Regions from separate parts of the Brevibacillus sp. Leaf182 genome, predicted to be linked through region 2. Evidence: predicted binding sites of a transcription regulator. Region 2 holds the regulator's gene; the other holds the start of a gene.
What was found. The regulator LexA, encoded in region 2, represses DNA repair genes until DNA is damaged. The targets are predictions, from matches to a motif close to CGAACATATGTTCG.
Positions count from the first base shown of each region.

Region 1: a site for LexA is predicted at 2,547-2,560, ahead of ASG16_RS22535 (DNA polymerase IV). Genes of this name have one in related genera too.

Region 1 is NZ_LMPN02000031.1:217,201-221,630, forward strand. Features, by position in the region: gene ASG16_RS22530 (YhjD family protein) at 721-1,197, opposite strand; gene ASG16_RS22535 (DNA polymerase IV) at 1,194-2,456, opposite strand; gene ASG16_RS22540 (hypothetical protein) at 2,994-3,275, shown strand; gene ASG16_RS22545 (MFS transporter) at 3,401-4,430, opposite strand, start outside.
Region 2 is NZ_LMPN02000037.1:580,907-585,336, forward strand. Features, by position in the region: gene crcB (fluoride efflux transporter CrcB) at 31-396, opposite strand; gene ASG16_RS29590 (DUF896 domain-containing protein) at 494-691, opposite strand; gene yneA (cell division suppressor protein YneA) at 768-1,106, opposite strand; gene lexA (transcriptional repressor LexA) at 1,269-1,892, shown strand; gene ASG16_RS29605 (DUF456 domain-containing protein) at 1,943-2,428, opposite strand; gene ASG16_RS29610 (DUF4269 domain-containing protein) at 2,536-3,144, shown strand; partial or broken gene ASG16_RS29615 (SOS response-associated peptidase) at 3,141-3,797, opposite strand; gene ASG16_RS29620 (GNAT family N-acetyltransferase) at 3,883-4,430, opposite strand, start outside.

The DNA.
Region 1 (4,430 bases), on a different contig from region 2:
CTGGGCGCCTGCGAGCCGTTTGCATCGCCGTCGACCCCCGGTCCCGGTCCGGGGATCTCATCCCCCGGTCCTGGTCCGGCGACCCCATCCCCCGGTCCTGGTCTGGTGACCCCGCCCCCCGATCCTGGTCCGGTGTCCTCATCCCCCGGTCCTGGTCCGGCGACCCCATCCCCCGATTCTGGTCTGGTGACCCCATCCCCCGATCCTGGTCTGGTGACCCCTGGTACTGGCTGCGACAAAGTAGCGGAAGTCGACAGGCAAATGAAGGAATTATATAACAAGTATCTCGAGGCTAATAAGGCTGGTAGAACGGAGGAGGCAGCACAGCTATACAAAGCCTATGCGGATGCCTGGAAACAACTGCAACACCTTAGAAGTATTTGTCCACATGTCCCTGAAAGAAGATGACGATCCTGCAATACCTGTCGGCTGGTCATCTGCTCAGATTGCGTGAGCCTGTTACTTTCTGGGGGGCAGCTGTCATCCGGCCGACCAGAGCTAATTTGAACCATTTAAGCCGGCCCGAGTTGTCGGCTTTTTTCTGTTAAATTTATCAAGGGAATGGGCAAGACCGTCCGCTTCCGGTAGACCGCTCTAGCACTACGTAAAGCCGTTACATTGATGTCCCAATCCACTCCGATAAAAACGAAGAAAACCATGATAATGGGAACAACAACAAAATCGCCAACTTATATGACGGTAAATTCGGATATGCAAGGTTTAATAGTCGTTTGCACCCATTCGACCAACTAATTCTTTGATATACATTGACAGGCGAATACTGATTTCCGAACGCATAACATCTCGGACCATTCCAAAGCGATCCTCGTATCCTCTACAAATAAAACGGTGATACATTACCATATCTGCTTGTTCATCACTCATTATTTTAATATTACGCTTCGACAATTCGCGGCGCAGACTGTACAAATCTGCACTTATTTGGCTCATTAGTGCTCGGCCTGCTGTCAAATAAAGCTGCTTGAGAAGGTTGGAATGGTTCTCTATGTCTTCGATGCTCTTTTGCACCATGCTTAACATGTGAGGAAGCAAGATGCAGTCTCGGATCATTTTGAACTCATCTTCTGTAGGTCGTTTACGGGAGTTCTTTGCGTCGTGACGATTTTCGTATTGTTCTTGATGCTCAGTAAGCAGCATTTTGGACTTCCACCGTTCATTACCGTCCAGTTTGCTCATTTGTAATGGCCTCCAATCTGTTCTGCCCTCTCGCGGGCTACTCCGGACTGTAATAATGACGATGCCCTCATAATAGCGGCGCTGCCGTATCTATCCTTAATTTTATCAGTCGCTCTCTCCAGGCTGTAGGCTTTGATCCGGTCGTCGAAAAAAGTAAGCTGAATGACGTTATCGTCTGTCAACTCAGTCAATGCAACAGATAGGTGGTTAACGGGCATACCGCTCCAATTTTTATGGAAAAGTCCGAGAGCTGCTGATGCGACTTCATGTGAAAGGGATGTAGGTTGTGGAAGTGTTACCTGTCTATTAAAAGACAATATCGAATGTTGACCATCTGTTTCCGTTGCTCCGACGGACACAACTCGCCCGATGTAACCCAGTCTCCTGCTGCGACGACAGACCTCCACCACCAATTCCAGCAGTATAACCTCAATATCTTCAATCCTCCGATAAAGGCTGCTTCTGAGCGCCTTGCCGTGACTAACCGATTTTAATTTATTACGAATACTTGCCACGACAGGGCTAGGGTCTATTCCACGTGCTGTTTGCCAATAATATTCCGCCTGTATATCACTTTGCTTGCCCATCTCTTTTCGCATACGCTTTTTAAAATCACCCAGTTCCAGACGCGCAATGTCGCCAATCGTGTAAAGACCCATACGTGTAAAATGACGAGCCATTCGAGAGGCAACCATAAACATTTGATGTACCGGTAACGGCCATAATACAGATTCTAAATTGTCGAAACCAAGTTTAAAGATACCTTCGGGCATTTTTTTAGCAAAATTATCAGTAGCCATTTTCGCTAACACTTTCGTTGGTCCAATTCCGCACCGCGTCCAAACTCCTGTTGATAACAGAACGTGTGTCTGGATCTGGTGAGCAATCTCTTCTGGAGCCCCGAAATAACTGATAGAACCTGTAACATCAAGAAACTGTTCATCGATGGAATAAGGTTCGACCTGGTCCGTAAATGACTCGAAGATCTCGGTAAGAAGCAGGGATACGGTGATATATGTTTGCATTCGGGGGCGTATTACGACCAAATCGGAACATTTCGCAAGCGCCTCGCCGACTCTTTCGGCCGTTGTTACACCGCGTGATTTGGCGACGGGGCAAGCAGCCAGAATGATACCAGATCTTCTAGAGGGATCAGCTACAGCGACTGGCTTATCTTTCAAGTCTGGCCGGGCAGCTTTTTCAATCGAAGCATAGAATGATTGTCCGTCAACTAACATAATGGTTCGCTCTTGAGGCACGGCATTTCACTCCTGTAAAGTTGGTGATTCGTAGATGTACTACAAAGTCCATACACGCTATGGAGGCGAACGTATATTCTTATTATATACCGAATGTATGTTCGTGATGCAATGAGAATAATTGGAATGCAAAAAATGCCCCCAGGTCATCCATATTGACCAAGTAGCGCGACGCCTCAAGCTTCGGGCAGGCTCTAAGGACCACTGGGCTCCTTTTGCCCGACTGCTGCATGTGAAGCTGGCAACGAATTTTTCGAATAAAGGAAAAGTAGGTACATGATGGGGAGTACACAAGGATACACAGTAAATAGACAAAAATAGGTCTCTTTTTCAAAAGCAAGCGGCAAAAAACAGCGTGCCGCGTTGAAACGGTGTGTGCGAGGAAGATGTGAGATTCCTGAAACGAAAAGCGGTCAAAAACAACCGTTTTTCGTGTTTTTTTGGCTTACACGGATTTTGCCAGAAGGGAGGTTTCCCTGTATTGTTAGATTATCTTTTGAAGCATATATTTGACGGATAGAACAAAGGAGATTTTACATGCTAGCACAAGAAATGGGTGTCATATTCACCAAGCACGCCGATCAAATTACTTCCAAGCGTTGGGGAGAATTCATGCAACAATTGGAGGAAAAAGGCCTGTACGTGCTCATTGAGACAGACACGATCGGAAGAGTGATGAGTCCATTGGGCGGATTGATGCCCATGCCGTGTAAAAGTGAGACGCTCCATATTGTGACAGCTGATGAGCTGGAGCAGCGCGGCTTGCCGCTCGGTCACCACATCGTAACGAAAACGAAAGAAAAAGTAGCCCAATCATAATCGAAAAACCAACGCAACCTTTCCCGTGGGAGCTAGCCTCCAAGTGGGAAAGGTTTTTTGTTGTTAAAACCCGCTAGGCAAGTCAGCCGAAGCGGGTTTTGTTTTGTCATGGGTGCACGCTTCGTTCAGTTGTCTGCTTTTTTAGCAGCAGGGACGTGACGAAATAGCTTGGTCATGCACACCCACGCGATGAGTGGGCCGATTCCGATACACAGAATCAACCAGTTCAGCGTAAGGGGAGAGACGCTTAAAGACGTTACTAGCAGGAAGATCAGAATCCCCACCAACCGACCAACGTCCAGAGCGAACTCTCGGAGCACGACATATTCGACCCGATTGCGTGCGCTCTCTTCGTTTGTGCCAATCAGATCAAAAATCGTGGAGAGCATGGGCACTGAAAACAGCGGATAAGCGATGGACACGGCAATCCCGAAAATAATCAGTGTCGTAAAGCTCACCTGCCAAAAAAATACGAAGAGAATCCCCCACATGATGACAGAACCAGCAAGCATTCCCCACTTGCGATAGCGAGGAGTGAACCATTTGGCGATCAGAAAGTAGCTCACCAGTCCGACGGCAGATGTAATCAACCAGTAGTTGCCGAGAGTCATCTCGCTTTTCGTGGAAATGTAGACGAGTAGACCGATCACAAAGCCGAATACGCCTTCACGCAGTCCTTGACCAGCCAAAGCGCCTGCCGCCCAACGCCACTCGGGCTGATCCCGCAAACAGCGTAAGGAAAAGCTCCAGGCATACGTCCCTTCCGATTGGCGTTTTTTCAGAAAAAAGCTAATGAACACGCCGACGACAAATAGCGCAAGAGAAATCCCGAAAATAAGGGAGTAGCCGCTATTCCCCGGAAGCCGTGTAATGAGCAACCCTGATATCCAGGGCGCGAGCATGCCGCCAATGGAAGCAAGCAACCCTGCCCAACTGTTGAAAAGGTCACGGTTATCGGCATTCGTGATTTCGAAGTACACCACATTAAAGGAAAGCCAGAAAAATCCACTCGCCATACCCTGAACGAGCCCAAGCGGTACGGCATAAGAGACAGCCTTTGGACCCGCCAGAAGAACGAGCAAATAAAAAAGGGCAGAAACCGCCATTCCGGAACGCAAGACATTCATTTTGTTCAAATTCTTGACGTACCAGCCA
Region 2 (4,430 bases):
CCCCTCACATGTATCGTGTCATTGAACGTATTAGGACCATTGCCTAGCCAGCCATATTCCAACCGCACAAGAAAGTAGTCCGACTCCCAAACTGAGAAGTGCGTACAAAGTGCCACGCAACAAGTGGCCTTCTCCCCAAAAAGAGACCACTTCCAAGGAGAAGCTAGAGAACGTCGTAAATCCTCCCATGACCCCCGTTGCAAATAAAAGATAGAGTGTCGGAGATAACATGCCACGTTCTTTCCCTAGCACGAACAAGATGCCGATGATCAACGATCCACAAACATTGGCGATCCAGGTTCCCCACGGCCATCCCGGCTGGTTTGCGAGTAAAGACAATAGATAGCGCAAAAGAGAGCCAACTGCTCCTCCAACCGCCACAGCTATCCAGGCCATCGCTTTCCCTCCTTGGCTATCAAAGCTGTTATGTATGTCACAGAAAAAGACACCCTAGCGTCAAGCGAGGATGTCTGTCGTATCAGTAATTGTTATCTTACTGTTTTGGCTTATTTTCTTCAAGGTCTTCCACATAACGGATGGAATCCAAATTTGCTCTCAATGAAAGCTTAACGGCGTCAATGTACTTTTGGCGCAATGCTTTTTGTTCGAGCTTTTCCTCTTCGGTCAAACCTTCTTCGCGAGATTTTTTGACCAATTCGTTAATGCGTTTAATTTCTGCGTCAGATACCACTGCTGGTTCCTCCCACTCTGTAGTAGTGCCGCTTCATTATACCACATTCGAATGATCCCGCAAGACAGCCGAACACTTACGGAGTATCAGGAAGGATGAGAGTCTGACCTGGATAAATCCTGTTGCTCTCTAATCCGTTCGCATCTTTAATCTCTATTATATAGTCGCGAACATCCATATGCTGATCTGGATTGTATTGAACAGCTAATGACCATAGGCTATCTCCAGATTGTACGGTTACTTCTATACCTTGTGGCTCCTCTATTGGCGAAGAAGCAAACACTAGTTCGGTCAACAAATAAAAAAAGAGAGTAAATGTAATAAGAAACAAGAGAGCTTGTCCTCTCGTGATACCAAAACGAACACGGCGTTCTTCTTTTTTCTCGAAACGATTACGTACTGTCGATGAATTCATAATAATGGCCTCCTCACAAACATACGTTCTGATCACTTGTAACCTCATGATAAATGAGAACATATGTTCATGTCAACAAATAATCGAACTTATGTTTGTCGAACGCAAGCTCCCATGGTATAATATAGGAAAATATGTTCGAGAAATCAGGGGTGTCTTTCTATGTCAAAATTATCGAGTAGACAACAAGCCATCATCGAGTTCATACGAAAGGAAGTTCGTGATAAAGGATATCCGCCATCTGTACGTGAAATCGGAGAGGCTGTTGGACTAGCTTCCAGCTCAACAGTACATGGGCATTTGGCACGCTTGGAGAAAAAAGGCCTCATTCGTCGAGATCCAACCAAACCTCGCGCCATCGAATTGCTATCTGATGAAGATCGTTTTCAAGACAATTTCGAAGACTCTGTCGTCCGTGTGCCAGTAATCGGAAAAGTAACCGCTGGACAACCGATTACTGCCATTGAGGATGTGGAAGAATACTTCCCGCTTCCAGACAATATCGTGACTTCTGACAAGGTTTATATGCTGCGCGTCTCCGGGAACAGTATGATTGATGCCGGGATTCTCGATGGAGATTACGTAATCGTTCGCCAACAGCACGTAGCAAACAATGGTGACATCGTCGTAGCGATGACAGAAGAAGACGAAGCGACCGTCAAAAGATTTTTCAAAGAAAAGAACCACTTCCGTCTCCAACCGGAAAATGCCACGATGGAACCGATCATTCTGGAGCATGTCACCATTCTCGGTAAAGTCATTGGTGTTTATCGACTCATTCACTAATTTCCACGTAAAAAAGGACAGCCTCGGCTGTCCTTTTCGTTTTCTGTATATTATCTGGCGACAAAAAACCAGATGATCATCGTAACTTGCAAGATGACTTTTACGACTGCACTGCCCAAAAATCCGATTAATGAACCTACGCCCGCTTTCACTGCTCGCTCCATCGATTGCTTCTGCACCATTAATTCTACGAGAACGACGAATACGAACGGCAAAATCAGCATACCAAACGGTGGGAAAACGAAAATCCCAAGAATAATTCCGACCGCAGCAGCAATGGACGACCATTTGGACCCTCCGTACCTTTTCACGAAGTACATGTTCGTCAGTAAGTCAGCACCGTAAAGCAGAATACTGAGAACGACCATTCCCCACCAAAAGGATGCCGGCAATCCCGCTCCCGGATCTGCAATGAAAAAGTGATAGAGCAAAAAGCCCGCCCACAGTAATATCGTATCAGGTAAAACAGGTAAAAAAATTCCTGCAATGCTTAGCAAGAACAATAACACAACCACTACCCACAAAAATATTTCCATCTACTACACTCCCTTCATCTAGGTATACGAGTGATGACCGATTTCGTTGCGTACTTATTCACTTTTGTCTAAACTATTTCAAAAGAAAGTAGAATGGAGGTAGTCTCATGAGAAATTGGCATGATCTTTCTTACTTGGGTAGAGGAACGATGCGCCAAAAAGCGGCGTGGGAAGCGATACAACAGACCCACATCATGGAGGTACTATCCGAATTCCGTCCAGTGCTTGCCGGAACCATCCCATTAGACATAGACGTTATGCAAAGCGATTTGGATATTATTTGCGAGAGTCACGATCTGGAACAGTTTGAGCAAGCTGTTCGTACAGCTTTTGGCTGCTTACCCGAATTTGAAGTGACACACCTAGATGTAAAAAGTACTCCCACGTGCGTGATCTCGTTTTTCGTAGCTGACTTTTGGTTTGAATTGTTTGCTCAACCAGTAGCTGTCGAAAAGCAAAATGCCTATCGTCATATGGACATCGAAGCACGATTGTTAGACATAGGAGGCTTGGATGCGAACCAACATATCAGAGCTCTGAAGCAAACTGGCATCAAAACAGAGCCTGCATTTGCTCGATACTTTCATATTCCGGGTGATGATCCATACGAGGCTTTGTTGCAATTAGAGTCGTTAACCGAACAGGAATTACGACAAAGAGTTCAGGTCCTACGAAAGGATTCATCTTCAAACAATGAGCCGATCTCTACTTCTTAAATGCAGGAAGGATCATCATTTTTCGTGCTGCCCACTTTAGTGGATACCGGATACACCATCATCTCGCTGGAATCATAGGGGGTAAACAGCCACTGGAGCTGCAACCGATCATACTTCTCTCGATCAAGCCATAAGTCCTCGTCCTCTTTCTTTAAAATGACAGGCATCCGCTCATGTATATTTTCGATGAGCTCATTCGCCTTTGTCGTAACAATCGTGCAGGTATGTACTTTTTCTCCCTCTTGATTCATCCACGTATCATACAGGCCAGCAAAAGCAAATGGTTCCCCGGTTTTCATCATGATCCGTATCGGTTGCTTCCCTGTGAGGGCGTTCATCCACTCATAAAAGCTGTCAGCAGGAAGGATTTATCGTTTTCGGGCAAAAAGCTGTTTGAATGTGGGCTTTTCATTTAACGTCTCGCAACGCGCATTGATCATTTTGTAGCTGCTCTTCTCATCGGCAGCCCAGGACGGCACTAACCCCCATCTCAACTGACCCATACGTCGTTCGCCACGATCAGCAATAATCGCTGGAATGAACTGACCTGGTGCAATATTGTACCGTGGCTTTGCATCAAATGGAATGACTTCGATTTGGAATCGTTCCTTCCATTTCTCCAAGTTCGTTACGAGAGTAAAACGGCCGCACATGCTTTTCCCTTCACATCCTTCCATACTGGACGTCTCCTCATCCCTTCTATTTTACTGTTTCACCTGATGTGTCATTTCAAACCTTTTATGCGTGTGAAGTAAGTGGAAAACGAAAATGTTCTGTCTCCATTTTTAACGAGGGACGAACAAATAAGACATCATCCGTCGTTTTCATCAAAGAAGATTGGATTTTCTCATTCTCACTATCCGGCATAAAGTGAAAATGAATGATCGTTGTCTCAGCCGTTACCAAATGGGAAATGACCGCTTCTATATCAACTGGCTTTTTACTTACAAGATCAAATACATGCAGTTGGTCGTCTTCTCGTTCCAATAAGACAATCACATCCTCCTCCTCGACGTAATAGATCGCATCCCGAAAAACAAGAAGAAAGTAAAACATCAACAGATGCTCGCTATCCTTGACGGCCAGCCTCGATGAAACGGGGATTCGTTTAGCAGCAACTTCCTTCATGACGATAAAATCAGCCTCGTTATCAACATCTAGCTTGCGCAAGACTGATTTTTGTCCTACTTTCTCTTTTAAATCAGATGCCAGTAAGCGAAAACTACTTTCCTGTACTCTCTCAAATCCGAACTTCGGATAAAAATCGAGTACGGTATCATTGGCAT